2 regions of the Aliiroseovarius sp. B-4 genome follow, and region 2 is predicted to be linked to the other one. Evidence: riboswitches for the same ligand, from Rfam matches in the RefSeq annotation. Region 2 holds a riboswitch; the other holds the start of a gene.
What was found. A riboswitch is a leader RNA that binds a small molecule or an ion and turns the genes downstream of it on or off. The one in region 2 is predicted to bind cobalamin.

Region 1: it holds a riboswitch for cobalamin, as region 2 does, so the genes downstream of both, cobW (cobalamin biosynthesis protein CobW) here and AC13C8_RS07245 (DUF1636 family protein) in region 2, are expected to answer to the same signal.

What each region holds. Positions count from the first base shown of each region.
Region 1 is NZ_JBSXNV010000039.1:80,936-87,926, reverse strand. It holds gene AC13C8_RS11400 (lytic murein transglycosylase) at 1-815, shown strand, start outside; gene AC13C8_RS11395 (YbjN domain-containing protein) at 863-1,330, opposite strand; gene smc (chromosome segregation protein SMC) at 1,393-4,848, opposite strand; cobalamin riboswitch at 5,051-5,251, shown strand; gene cobW (cobalamin biosynthesis protein CobW) at 5,284-6,363, shown strand; gene AC13C8_RS11380 (GNAT family N-acetyltransferase) at 6,360-6,812, shown strand; gene AC13C8_RS11375 (hypothetical protein) at 6,820-6,981, opposite strand.
Region 2 is NZ_JBSXNV010000032.1:188,934-195,924, forward strand. It holds gene AC13C8_RS07225 (heavy metal translocating P-type ATPase) at 1-1,396, opposite strand, end outside; gene AC13C8_RS07230 (FecCD family ABC transporter permease) at 1,637-2,677, opposite strand; gene AC13C8_RS07235 (ABC transporter substrate-binding protein) at 2,679-3,620, opposite strand; gene AC13C8_RS07240 (ABC transporter ATP-binding protein) at 3,639-4,421, opposite strand; gene AC13C8_RS07245 (DUF1636 family protein) at 4,418-4,822, opposite strand; cobalamin riboswitch at 4,923-5,141, opposite strand; gene repA (plasmid partitioning protein RepA) at 6,216-6,991, shown strand, end outside.

The DNA.
Region 1 (6,991 bases), on a different contig from region 2:
CGTTTGAAACTGACTTCGGCGCGGTGCAGGGGGACTTCAACACTTTGAACTCGCTGATGACCCTGTCGCATGATTGCCGGCGTCCAGAGCTGTTTCAGCCACAAGTCTTTGCGGCACTGGAGCTTTTCGAGAAGGGCAGTTTCAACCCCAAAACCTCCAAGGGCGCATGGGCCGGCGAGATTGGCATGGTCCAGATGCTGCCCGGCGACATTATCGAGGCGGGTGTAGATGCCGATGGCAACGGCACGGTTGATCTGCGCACCTCGCCCCCCGATGCGCTTCTGTCCGGGGCGAATATGCTTCGCAAACTGGGTTGGCGCGCGGGCGAACCCTGGTTGCAGGAGGTGACAGTTCCCCAGGACCTCGACTGGTCAACAACCGGTCTGGACACAACGCTCAGCGTTGCTGATTGGGCAGGTCTTGGCGTGAAGCCGCGCCACGGGTCGTTCGGCGCGTCTGATCTGCAAGCATCGATTCTTTTGCCGCAGGGGCGCAAGGGACCAGCCTTCATCGCTTACCCAAATTTCAGCGTGTATTTTGAATGGAACAAGAGCTTCGTTTACGTGACCACCGCCGCCTATTTCGCCACCCGGTTGGAAGGGGCGCCGGTATACAATGCGGGCAACCCGGATCCGGCTTTCTCGGGCCAGCAGATGAAGGCACTTCAGAAAAAGCTACAGGCACGCGGGCATGATGTGGGCAAGGTCGATGGCATTCTGGGTGCAAAGACACGTGCCGCGGTTCAAAAAGAACAGGTCAGGCTTGACTTGCCAGCCGACGCATGGCCAACCGCGCAATTGTTAAAGGTGTTGTAGGTCTTGCGCATGCAGCTGTGAGCCAGCATGGATGGCCGCGCGGACAGTCAGGAAAGCACGGCCTCGAAGCTCTCTACAAGCTCGGTCCAGATGTCGAACATTTCGTCAAAGTCGTCTGAATCGACACCGGCATTCCCGGTATAGATATCGTATTCCAGCTTCTTATTTCCTTCGTCATCCTGATAAACACGGCCATAGCGTTGTTCGGCATTCCATGTATTCAGCGCCTCGGACGAGATTTCATTTTCGGCCGTGTAGCCGGCATAGAATTGAAGCGAATTGCAGTTGGTGTTGTCAGAACAGCCATAAAAGAAGATGGCGAAAGTCGTGCCATAGTACTGAAGCTCGATCAACGGATCGCCCACGCTGTCTTCGGTCAGCGTGGCCGGGGCGCCAATATCTTGAAAATAAGCCAGCACGGTTTGTGGATCAGACGCTTTGATCGGATCGGCAAAAGCGCTGGTCGCCAGACCGGCTCCAATCACTGCAGACGCTGTAAGCTCTTGCAACTTCATGGTATTGCTCCTGAACCGTTTTCTGGTTCTAAAAGAGATTGTCAGGTTGCGCAACGGATCGCTCAGGCCACCAGTGCCTCGGCCTTCTTCAGATCGACGCTGACCAACTGGCTGACACCCATTTCGGCCATGGTCACACCGAACAGTCGATCCATCCGCGCCATGGTGACGGCGTGGTGGGTGATGATCAGGAACCGTGTGTCGGTTCGGCGGGTCATCTCGTCCAGCAGGTCACAGAACCGCGTGACGTTGGAATCGTCCAAAGGTGCGTCCACCTCGTCCAGCACACAGATCGGGGCCGGGTTGGCCAAGAACACCGCGAAGATCAAGGCCAGCGCGGTCAGTGTCTGTTCCCCGCCCGACAACAGGCTGAGCGTCGAGAGCTTCTTGCCCGGCGGTTGGCACATGATCTCGAGCCCGGCTTCCAGCGGGTCATCGCTTTCGACCAGAACCAGCTTGGCCTCGCCGCCGCCGAACAGATGTTTGAACAGATTGCCGAAGCTGGCGTTTACCTGCTCAAATGCCGTCAGCAGACGTTCGCGACCTTCCTTGTTCAGGCTCGCGATGCCTGCACGCAGCTTCTTGATCGCCTCATCCAGATCAGTCTTTTCCTTCAGCAGCGTGTCGTGCTCTTCCTGAACCTCTTTCGCGTCTTCTTCGGCGCGCAGGTTCACCGCCCCTAATGCGTCGCGTTGGCGTTTCAGACGGTTTACGTCATGCTCGATTTGTTCAGACGATGGCATCTTGTCGGGATCGGTATCCAAACTGTCCAGCAGGGCGTCCGGTGTGGCTTCCATATCCTCGGCAATACGCTCGGCGGCATAGGTTACGGTTTCGCGCGCGGCATCGGTGCGGGCTTCGGCACGGGCGCGGGCCTCGCGGGCCTCGCCTGCGGCGCGTTCGGCACCCCGTTCAGCCGTGGCGGCCTGACGCTCGGCAGTTTCACCTTCAGCCAGTTTGTCGGCGGATGCTTTGCGCCGGGTTTCCGCTTCGCCGATCGCATTTGTCAGTTCACCCCGCTTGGCAGCCAATGCCTCGGGCGCTGCGCTTGCTTCGCTCAACTCAGTTTCGCTTTCGGCCTTGCGTTCTTGCAGCTCGGCAATCCGTTTGCCCGCCGTTTCAAGCCGATGCTTCCAGCCCGAGACTTCCTTCGTGATCTCCTGACTCCGGCGGGTCCGGGCCTCGCCCTCTCGACGCAATTCGTCATGGGCCGAGCGTTTGGTCATCATCGTCATGCGCGCGGCTTCCACTGCCATCTTGACGTCCTCGACCTGCGCGCGGGCAGCCTCCAGATCTCCCAGGTCGGTCACACCGCGCTCGGCATCAATCAACCGCTGACGCGCGCCCATGGTTTCTTCTTCATGGCGTTTCAGCGCCATACCAAGGTTTTCCAGCTTGCCACCCGCGATGTTGCGGTCCGCTTCAGCGCGCGACAGGGCGCGGTTGGCGTCTGCCATGGCGCGGTCCGCATCGCGGCGCACGTCCCGTGCATGCTTATCGGCCTCGGTTGTTTCAACCAGACGCGCCTTCAGCGTTTCATGCGCCGCGCGCGCACCATCCGCACGGGCCGAGGCGTCTTCCAGTTCCTGTTTCAGCTCTTGCAAACGGTTCAGTTGCTCTAGCCGCAAGGCCGCTGTTGAAGGTTGATCTTCCGCACCAGCGCGGAACCCGTCCCAGCGCCACAAGTCCCCTTCCATCGACACCAGCCGCTGGCCGGGCTTCAACTCGGTCTGAAGCCGTGCAGCGTCTTGCGTTCTGACCAAGCCAATCTGGCTCATCCGGCGGGCCAACACTTCGGGCACGGTCACGTAGTTTGACAGCGCACTGACACCTTTAGGCAGTGATTGCGCCTGCGCATAAGCGGGGAGCGACGCCCAGCCTGACGGCGCGTCCCCGTCAATCGCTGGTGCACGCAAGTCATCCGCCAAGGCCGCGCCAAGCGCCTTTTCGTATCCCGGCTTCACGCGCAGATCGTCCAGAACCTGCCCGCCTTCGGACGCGTCACGCTCCACCAATCGCGCCAAGGCCTGAACCTCGGCGTGCAGGGCATTCAGTTCACCTTCGGCGGCAGACCGGGCGGCACGAGCATCAGCCTCGCGGGCCTGTGCATCCGCACGCGCATCGTCGGCAGCGGCCAATGCAGCTTCTGCTTCTTCGGCGGCTCTAGAGGCAGTCGCTTCGGCGGTTTTGGCCGCTTCGTAATCTGCACCGGCCTTGCCCAATGCGGCCTTTGCTTCGTCCATAGCCGAACGGGCGCGGTCGGCTTCGCCTTCGCTTTTCTCAAGTGATTTGCGACTGTCTTCCAACAGGCGGTGCGCCGACTGGTGGCGGGCCGCCAGCCGGGCGACGTCTTCGGTCAGTTGCGTCAGATCGCCTTCGCGTTCTTGCAGAATCGCGGCACTTTCGCGCGCTTCGGCACTTGCGGCTTCCAGTGCGGCATCATGCCCGTCGGACGCCTTGGTGATCTGCGACTGTTCCCACTCCAACCGCTCGATCGTTTCGCCCGCATCCTTGTTCAACCCACTTTCACGTTCCATATCGCGCGTCAGTTGGGCGATCCGGGCGGTCAGCGTTTCAATCCGCTGCCGGGCTTGGGCTTCCTGGTCCGACAACTGGTCGTGCTGGACTTGCAGGCGTTGCAGGATGGCGGCAGCGACGGCTTCTTCCTCGCGCAGCGGGGGCAGACGATCCTCGGCCTCTTGCCGGGCCTTGGTGGCGGCGCGCGACGCCCCTTCGGCAGCAGCGGCGGCTTTTACGCGTTCGGTCAGCTGGGCCTCGGCCTCGGCACGCGCCGCATCGGCTTCTTTCCAGCGGCGATACAGAAGCAACCCCTCGGCGCGGCGCAGATCGTCGCCGATGGTGCGATACCGGGCGGCCTGCCGGGCCTGCCGCGCGAGTTGACCCAGTTGGGATGCCAGTTGTTCGATCACATCTTCGACGCGCGACAGGTTGGTCTCGGTGCCTTTAAGTTTCAACTCGGCTTCGTGCCGACGTTGATACAGGCCCGAGATGCCCGCCGCTTCTTCCAGAATGCGGCGCCGCGACTTGGGTTTGGCGTTGATCAACTCGCTGATCTGCCCCTGCCGCACCAACGCGGGCGAATGCGCCCCGGTTGACGCATCGGCGAACAGCATTTGCACGTCCCGCGCCCGCACGTCCTTGGTGTTGACCTTATAGGCCGACCCGGCGTCACGGGTGATCCGGCGCACAATCTCAAGATTGTCATTGTCGTTGAACCCCGAGGGGGCCAACCGCTCGCTGTTATCCAGCAGCAACGCCACTTCGGCAAAGTTGCGGGCAGGCCGGGTTGACGCGCCTGCGAAGATCACGTCCTCCATCCCGCCGCCACGCATCGCAGTGGGGCGGTTTTCACCCATAACCCAGCGCAGGGCTTCCAGCAGGTTCGACTTGCCGCAGCCGTTTGGCCCGACCACGCCTGTCAGCCCGTCCGCGATCACCAGATCGGTCGGGTCCACGAAGCTTTTGAAGCCATTCAGTCGGAGTTTCGAAAACCGCAAGCGGTCTGCCTCATCATTGATTCTTCTTGAACCCGGAGTTTTCCGGGGGAAATGGGGCGAGTCAACGGCAGACGTCGATATATGGGTGCAATTGGCAGGTTATCCACAAGATATTGCATCTGCCTGCCGTCCTGAACCGAACCTTTGCCGCCAAACCCGCCCATCGAGTCGGTTTCCGTCTTGACCCCGCCAAGCCCCACGCGGCAAACAAGTCCGGCATGGTTCCCATTGGGACAAGAGGGAATGCAGCGGAGGCGACCCAATCCGGGGCCTGATGTTGCAGCCGCCCCCGCGACTGTAAGCGGAGAGCACCTGCACGATGCCACTGGCCCTGATCGGCTGGGAAGGCGGCAGGGGCCTCGACCCGCGAAGCCAGGAGACCTGCCATGCAAAAATGCAACCCACCCGTCGGGGAGACGGGGTATGGAGGACAAGATGCAAGCAAAGATACCGGCCACCGTCGTCACGGGCTTTCTGGGCGCGGGCAAGACCACGTTGATCCGTCACATGCTGGACAACGCAAACGGCAAGCGCATCGCACTGATCATCAACGAATTTGGCGATCTGGGTGTGGATGGGGACATTCTGAAAGGCTGCGGGGACGAAACTTGCAGCGAAGACGATATCATGGAACTGTCGAACGGTTGCATCTGCTGCACTGTGGCAGAGGATTTCATTCCGACGTTGGAAAAGCTGTTGAACCGCGATACGCCTCCCGATCACATCGTGATCGAAACCTCGGGTTTGGCGCTGCCTCAACCCCTCGTTCGAGCGTTTCAGTGGCCTGAAATCTCGACCCGCGTGACGGTTGATGGTGTTGTGACCGTGGTGGATGGCAAAGCCGTTTCGGACGGCCAATTCGCGTCGAACCTTGCGGCAATCGAAGCGCAGCGCAAGATGGATGATAATCTTGACCATGAAACGCCATTGTCAGAACTGTTCGCCGATCAGGTGGCTTGTGCCGACATGATCGTCGTGAACAAATCTGACCTGCTGGGCGAGGATGAAGCCGCGGCGCTGGTCGGCAAGCTGTCCGGCGATGCGCGCAAAGGTGTGCAGGTCGTGCGCACCTCAATGGGCGCGATTCCGATCGAGGTGTTGCTGGGTCAGGGCGTCGGTGCCGAAGATGATATGGCCGCACGTCACGAAGTGCATCACCATCACCACCATGATGATGACCACGATGATGACCATCACGACGATGATCACCACCATCATCATGACCACGACCATGATGCGTTCGAAAGTTTTGTTGTGACGCGGGCCGAAGTCGCTGATCCGGGAGCGTTTGCCGAACAGGTTGCCCAGACGATCCGCGACCACAACATCCTGCGCCTGAAAGGCTTTGCCGCCGTATCTGGGAAACCCATGCGCCTGACCCTGCAAGCGGTCGGTCCGCGCGTGGATACCTACTACGACCAGCCCTTCGGCGCACAACCACGCGAAACGCGGCTGGTGGTGATTGGCCAGTCGGGGCTGGATCGCGTGGCCATCGAAAAGGCCCTGGTGGCATGACCATCGACGTGACTCCCGGCGATCCCCGCGATCCCGGGGCCGCCGCTTTGCTTCGGCAAAGTCACGCGTTGATGGAAGAACTGTTCCCGCCGGAAGACAATTTCTATCTGGACATCGACGACCTTTGCGTGCCCGCGATTTCATTCTTCGTGGCGCGCGAGGAGGGTCGCGTGCTGGGCACTGGGGCGTTGGCCGACAAGGGCAGCTATGGCGAGGTGAAGTCGATGTTCGTCGCCACCGAGGCGCGCGGCAAAGGTGTCGGCGAGGCGCTTCTGGCGCGGATCGAAGAGACTGCCCGCCAAAAGGGTCTGGCCGCCTTGAAGCTGGAAACGGGCAATGTGCTTCACGCGGCGCACCGGCTTTACCAGCGCGCCGGTTTCAGCATTTGTGGTCCGTTCGGAGGCTACCCCGAGGCGAACAGCTCAATCTTCATGGAGAAGGCGCTGTGACGAATGCTCAGCCCTTCTTCGCCTTGGCGGCGGCTTTCATGCGTGCCAGCAGGGCCGCCTTGTCGTCCTTTCGGTTCAGCGGGTTCTTCTCGGTTCCACGGGCGTTGTGTTCGGAATGGCGCGGGGTGCCTTTGGCGGGCTTGGGCGCGCCGGCTGCTTTATAGTCCATCGTTCTACCT
Region 2 (6,991 bases):
TGCGACCGGGTGCCTCGACATAGGCCCCGCCTTTGATCAGCACGCCGGCCCGAGCGGATGCAGCAAGGGCGGCAACAATGGATACCGGAGTCGAAATGACGAGGGCACAGGGGCACGCGATCACCAGCAGGACCAGAGCGTTGTAGAACCAATAATCCCAGGCGCCGCCAAAAAAGAGGGGTGGCAAGACGGCGATTGCTGCCGCCAGAACCATCACGATCGGCGTGTAAATCCGGGCAAACTTCGCGACCCATTGTTCGACCTCGGCACGTTTCGAGTGCGCGTCGCCAACCATGCGGATGATTTTTGACAAGACCGTATCGGTTGCCGCTTTCGTTGCGCGGACCGTAAGCGTGCCCTCTCCGTTGATCGTGCCCGCATAAACATCGTCCCCTGCTTCCTTGGGAACAAGCGCACTTTCGCCAGTGATCGGGGCCTGATCCACAGCCCCTGCCCCATCAATGACCTCACCATCAAGCGGGATGCGATCACCCCCTCTGACGATAAACCGCGCCCCCACGGCTACTTCTGCGGCCGGAACATCGGCCTCTGATCCGTCATCCTTCAGGACACGCGCCGTGGGCGGCGCCAGATCCAAAAGCGCCGAGACCGCGTTTCGGGCCCGTCCAACGCTCCAACTTTCCAGATAGAGCGACAGTGAAAAGAAAAACGCCACGGTTGCAGCTTCAAAATATTCACCAAGTACGATTGCACCTGCAACGGCCACAACCATCAGCAGGTTCATATCGGGAGACAGGCGGCGTGCAGACGACCAGGCCTTTGGCGCGACAAGCCATACCCCGAAGAGGATTGCGAAACCAAAGAGAGCGGCCTCAAGGACCGGCATCGCTGACTCGCCATGGCCCGAGAACAAGCCAAGCGCACCGCCCAGACCGGTTTCCACGATATGGTATACGAACCCTGCGGCCCAAAATCCGCCACTCAGGGACGTGAACAATTTCTGCTTGGCAAGATGTGCCGCTTGATCGGCGCTGGCGCTTTCGGCGTTCCAAGGCCGGGCAGTCATTCCCGTGCTGGCGACCAGGTTGACGATTTCGCCATCGGAAATCTGCTCGGCGCTCTCCAAAACCGTCATGCGTCCGTTGATCACATCGAAGGCAAGATGATCGGCACCGCCAACTTTTGGGCCAACCACTTTGGAAAGGATCGAAACCTCTTCGACGCAATCCAGACCGCTGACTTGAAAGCTCCGTCCCTCATCGGGCGGAGGTGCAGACGGAATCACATTCCCTTGCGCTGCGCCTCCGCCACAACAGGCGCTACCATCCGATTTGTGCGCCGTATGGTCGTGCTTATGCCCTGAATGATCATGCTTATGATCATGTTCATGTTCAGGTTGGATGTCGCGACGCTCGTTATCGGTACTCACCGCCATGTGTTCTCTCCAGAATCAATCAACAGCAGCAATGTAGGGTCTACAGTGGCTTGAGGTTCAAGAGCTAAGTTTGCAGTCGACCCTTTTTCTTTGCGGCGAGAAACTTGAACAGGTGCGACATCGCACAAGCAACGTGTTTGTTGCTGATCGACGTGAATATGAATGAACGGAAAGGGAGTTGTGGTGTGACTTCAAACGGGATTTTGCTTTCCTGGATCGACACGCTCTGTTGAACAGAAGTCAACCGGTACGCCGTCTGAGTAGCCAAACAAAAAACACGCCACCAATCAGCCCGGTAACGATGCCAATTGGCAGGTCGTCCGGGGCCAATACCGTGCGGGCGATGATGTCCGACCACAAAAGATAAATGGCACCGAACAATGCGGATGCTGGCAGAACACGGGTATAATCCCCTCCGGCCAGAAGGCGAACAATATGCGGAACCATCAGGCCAACAAAGCCGATGATGCCCGAGAATGCGACCATAACGCCCGTGATCAGCGCACCCATGGCAAAAATCATCAACCTGAACCGCGCCACCGGGATGCCAAGGGTCGATGCGGTTTCATCGCCAATGGTCATTGCGTTCAGATTGCCGGCTTTCAGCCAAAGATATGAGCCGCACAGCACCAAGATCACCAGCGGATAGATCAACTGTCCCCATTGGGCCAGACCCAAGCCACCCAGCATCCAGAAGACAACCGTGTGCGTCGCACGGGGATCCCCCAGAAAGATCAGCACATTTGCAAGCGACATGACGATGAATGACACTGCCACCCCAGCCAGGATCAGGCGATCGGCACTTGTGGCCGAGGCAATCTGTGACACCGTCAGAACCAAAAGTGTCGCGCCAAGCGCACCAAAAAAGGCGAACAAAGGCACCGTCAGAGTGCCCAGAAACATGCCGGTGTGCAAAAGCGCCAGAATGGCCCCGAAAGCCCCGCCGGCAGATATGCCCAGCAAATGAGGATCGGCGAGTGGGTTGCGCGTGACAGCCTGAAGGCTGCCTCCGACCATGGCCAGGCCTGCCCCGACGAGACCAGCAAGAATTGCGCGGGGAAAGCGAATGTCCCAGACGATAGCCTCGTGTCCGGCGGGCCAGTTTTGGGCGATGGTATCCGGGGCGATCTTGTTGATCAAGACACCCCAAACGGTTGATAAGGGCACCGATATGGCCCCTACACTTATGGCCACAGAAAGCGAAAAGAGCAGCAGAACCAGCCCAGCCCCTATTACGAAGCGGAAACTGGTTTTAGGGATTGCGGCTGCCTTCGCGATCATTTCATTCGACCCTGAATGCCGAGGCGAGCTTTTTCACGGCCTGAACATTGCGCGGCCCCGGCGTGGCTTCGACATATTCCAGACTGACGAAACGGTCGTTTTTAACGGCGTCCAGATCGGCAAAGGCCGGGTTTGACATCATGAAGTTACGCTTCTCTTCGGCGGTCACTTCGCCGTAATTTACAATCACGATGATTTCCGGGTTGCGCTCAACCACAGCTTCCCAACCCACCGTAGACCAGCTTTTTTCGAGATCGTTCATGATATTGGTGCCGCCCGCTGCCTCGATCAGGGCATTTGGCATGGCATAGCGACCCGCCGTAAAGGGCGCGTCTTCGCCACTGTCATAGACGAAGACACGCGGCGCTTCGTCCAACAGTGACAAACCGGCGGTATAGCTCGCCAGTTCGGCACGATAGCCTTCGACCAGATCAACGGCTTTTTCCTCGACGTCAAAGATTTTGCCAAGGTTCAATAAGTCATTGTACATATCATTCATGCTGGCGGCGGCTTTTTCACCGATATGGATGCAGCTTTCGGTCAGCTCGTAGACATTGATACCAAACGGTTCGAGCGATTCAGGCGTGACTTCGCCGCCGACCTTCATGCCATAATTCCAGCCCGCGAAGAAGAAATCAGCCCCCGCGCCGATGAGGACCTCTTTGCTGGGGTATTTGGAGGACAACTCTGGAAGTTCCTCTATGCCCGCTGTCATGGAGGCATCCAGCGTCTTCCACCCGGAAATGCCGGTATAACCGACCATGCGATCTGCCAGCCCCAGAACCAGCATCATTTCGGTCAGGTTGACGTCGTTTGAGATTGCCGCTTTGGGTGGTTCGTCAATTGTCACCTCGCGATTGCAGCTTTGCACGGTTGCTTGCGCAAAGGCGCTTGTCGACGTTAATGCCAGCAAGGCACAGAACACGGTCGAAGAATACGTCATTTTCATCTGGGATTTCCTTTAATCGGGAAGCTGGAAAGACAGGTGCCGGGTTTGGCTGAGGCTGAGGGTTTCGCGGTGTGCCTTGACCCGAAATGTCTGCGACACCAGATGTTCGTTCAGGACGTCTTCGGGAAGGCCGAAGCCCTTACAATGTCCGTTCTCAAGCAACAGAACTGCATCACAAACTCCGGCTGCCATGTTAAGGTCATGCAAAGACACGACAATTGTAAGGCCAAGGGTGCGGATCAAGGACAGGATCTCAAGCTGATGACGAATGTCGAGGTGGTTGGTTGGTTCGTCCATAACCAGAACCTGTGGCTGTTGCGCCAACGCGCGCGCGACCATGACCCGTTGACGTTCACCGCCAGATAATGTGCCAACATCCCTGAATGCCAAATTCTGAAGGTCCATCCGGCCTATGGCAGCATCGACAATCTCGGCGTCATGCGCACCCGGGGTCGAAAACCCCTGACGATGCGGTGTGCGCCCCAGAGTGACAATGTCGCGGACGGTCAGACCGAATGCGCCGGGTTGTTCTTGCAAAACAGCGGCAACCTTGCGAGCCGCAGCCCGAGATGGCAAAGACCAGATATCTTTGCCATCCACAAGGATGCGCCCGGATGTCGGTCGTTGATAGTGGTAGATCAAGCGCAACAGTGTGGATTTGCCAGCACCATTCGGACCAACCACCCCCAGCACCTGCCCAGACTCAACCTTGAAACTGACGGGATGAAGGAGACGTGGAAGAGATTTGTGCGGTGCCCAGCTGATATTGTCGGCAATAAGACTTGCGGCGTTCATGACTGGCGCACCTCGCTGTCTTCCACAGCAAGCACCATTGCCGGAATTCGCGCGAGCGTATGTTTGCCCAGCTTACCGGGCCTTTCGGCCGATGAACACCATCCATCCCCCAGACCTGCATATTGCCGGGCAAATGCGACAAGATCGTCAATGTCCTGATCTGGTTCGATATCCCCGAACAGATAGGTTGCCTTGCGCGTGCTGTGATAAGCTATTGTGCAGGGATGCGAGCACCCCGCCATGCAGGCTACGCCCGAGACCTCAAATTCTTCGCTGATCGTGTCTCCTGCCGCGTCAATGGCGGCACGCAATCGTTTGATCAGATCATAACCCGGACCACAGGTTGCGCCCCTATGTCTGCAAGATGTGCAGATGGTTATTCTGTGACGTGGTATGCCCATATCGCCCTCCGCGAGAACGCAGGGCAAGCACAGGTAAAATATCACACGGATTACACCGCAAAGCCATCATGGCCTCCTGTCCGAACACCCCGCCCGGGTTGAAGTTGCATCCTTGATGGCAGGTCTCCTGACTTGCGGGTTGTCGCTTGCCCGAACCTTCCCAAACGCGGAGCGTTCAGTGGTGCTCATCGGGGTCGCTCGCCGCTCACAGTTGCGGGGGCAGTCACGGATTTAGCGCCTTTTGGCTATTCCTCACCGTATTCCCTTTTCATTCCGAAAGCGCATTCGTCTTTCGAAAACCATCTAAGGTCATTTCCGACACAATCGTTGATAGGTCAAGACAATAATTTTCTTCCCATACAAAGCATCCGCTGTTTGTTCTGCCTGAAGATGTAAGTGGTTGATGAAACGCAGGCGGCAGTCGGCAGGGAAATCCGGCGTTGCGATTGCGCAAGCGCGATGTTTCAGATGTTGGCTCCAAAAGCCCTTAGACCGTCGCTTTCCCCACGGCGTTCCGTGTTCACAGTTTGGCGTAAAATTTTCCCATCCTCTTTCTTGGTCGCTGAACGACAGGCTTTGGAACCCACGTCGACAAAGTGAAATCCAGAATACCCCCCTACCCTTTCGAGACAGGTCTCGCGACTCCAACCATCATTAACTCGAACAGCGCCTACATCGAGATTGACGAGGGGCTTGTTCGATCTTCACACTGACATTTGACATCCATACCACTGTCGAAGCCGCCGTCTGCGAAACCCCGAATGACTTCACGCATCGTGTTCATTCCCGACTGCTGTCATGGCGAAACGCGACAGGGCTGCGAACTGCCAGTATGTTTCGCTACAGACGCCGATCTCCTGCGATTCGAAAGAGAGGTCGCGGTTGTCGGTCGGTCGAGACACCCGGCCAGATCAACCCTTGCACTGAAAAGAATCGGGTGTTGAATTTAGCATCTTCGACGCCCTTGCCTGTTCCGGGTCATCGGACCTGACCTTGTTGTCAGAAATTTCCGGTCGGCTGTCTCGGCGGCAATTCGCGCGTTGATCTTGAAACCGTTGTTCGTCTCAGCGCCGCGGGTGGGCTCATCTAAAAGCAGCTCCTTCAACCTTTTTTGACAGCCGTGCAGATTCTAAAAATAATAAAGAAACAAATACTTAGATGTCATTGCTTGCAACATAGATGCCTTAGCGCGAGTGCTAAAATGAAGCGGCACACCAGATTTAGCGGTTACATTCCCCTGGCCAGCAAGGTTTAGACACCGTTACAAGTTCTGGCGTCGCAAAGCGGTGCATGGTCATCCACAGAAATAATCGTTGTGGATAGCCAGCTTCCGCTGTATTCACAGTTTAAGGATAGAAATCGCGATAAAAGCGATATTTAGTGGGGCGACAGAATGGAAGCAGCACCATTCCAAAATGATACGGGCGAGATTGCCTTCGACGAGATCATCCTCCAACAAGGAGAATTGATTTCTGACAGACTCAATATATTGCGTCAGGAGCAATATCCACCCGACGCCCAGAAAGGGTTGCGGCAATTCTCTCTGGCCGAGGTTGCATATTTTCTCGGTGTCACCCAATCAACTATCAAGAAGTTGCATCTTGAAGGCAAAGGGCCCGAGCCAGAGACATCTTCTTCTGGTCGTCGTTCCTACTCCGCCGAGCAAATGCTGGAACTCCGCGCCTATCTTGACGTTCATGGTCGGCCCGGAAAGCGGCAGTATCTGCCCCACCGGACAGAAAACGAGGAACTTCACGTGATCTCGGTCGTGAATTTCAAAGGTGGTAGCGGCAAGACGACAACCGCTGCACATCTTGCCCAACATCTGGCGCTTAAAGGTCATCGTGTGTTGGCGGTGGATCTTGATCCGCAGGCGTCACTCACTGCGTTACATGGAATTCAGCCTGAGTTAGACTCTGTTTTATCCCTGTATGAGACTCTGCGCTATGACGACGAGCGCCAACCGATCAGCGCAGTTATCCGGCCGACGAATTTCCCAAATCTAGATATTGTGCCCGCTAGTCTGGATTTGCAGGAGTACGAATACGATACGCCTGTCGCGCTTACGAGTCGCGACCCGTCCGAGGGTCGCGCTTTCTTCACCAGAATCTCAAAAGCCCTCGAAGAAGTTGAGGATCGCTATGATGTGGTCGTGATCGACTGCCCGCC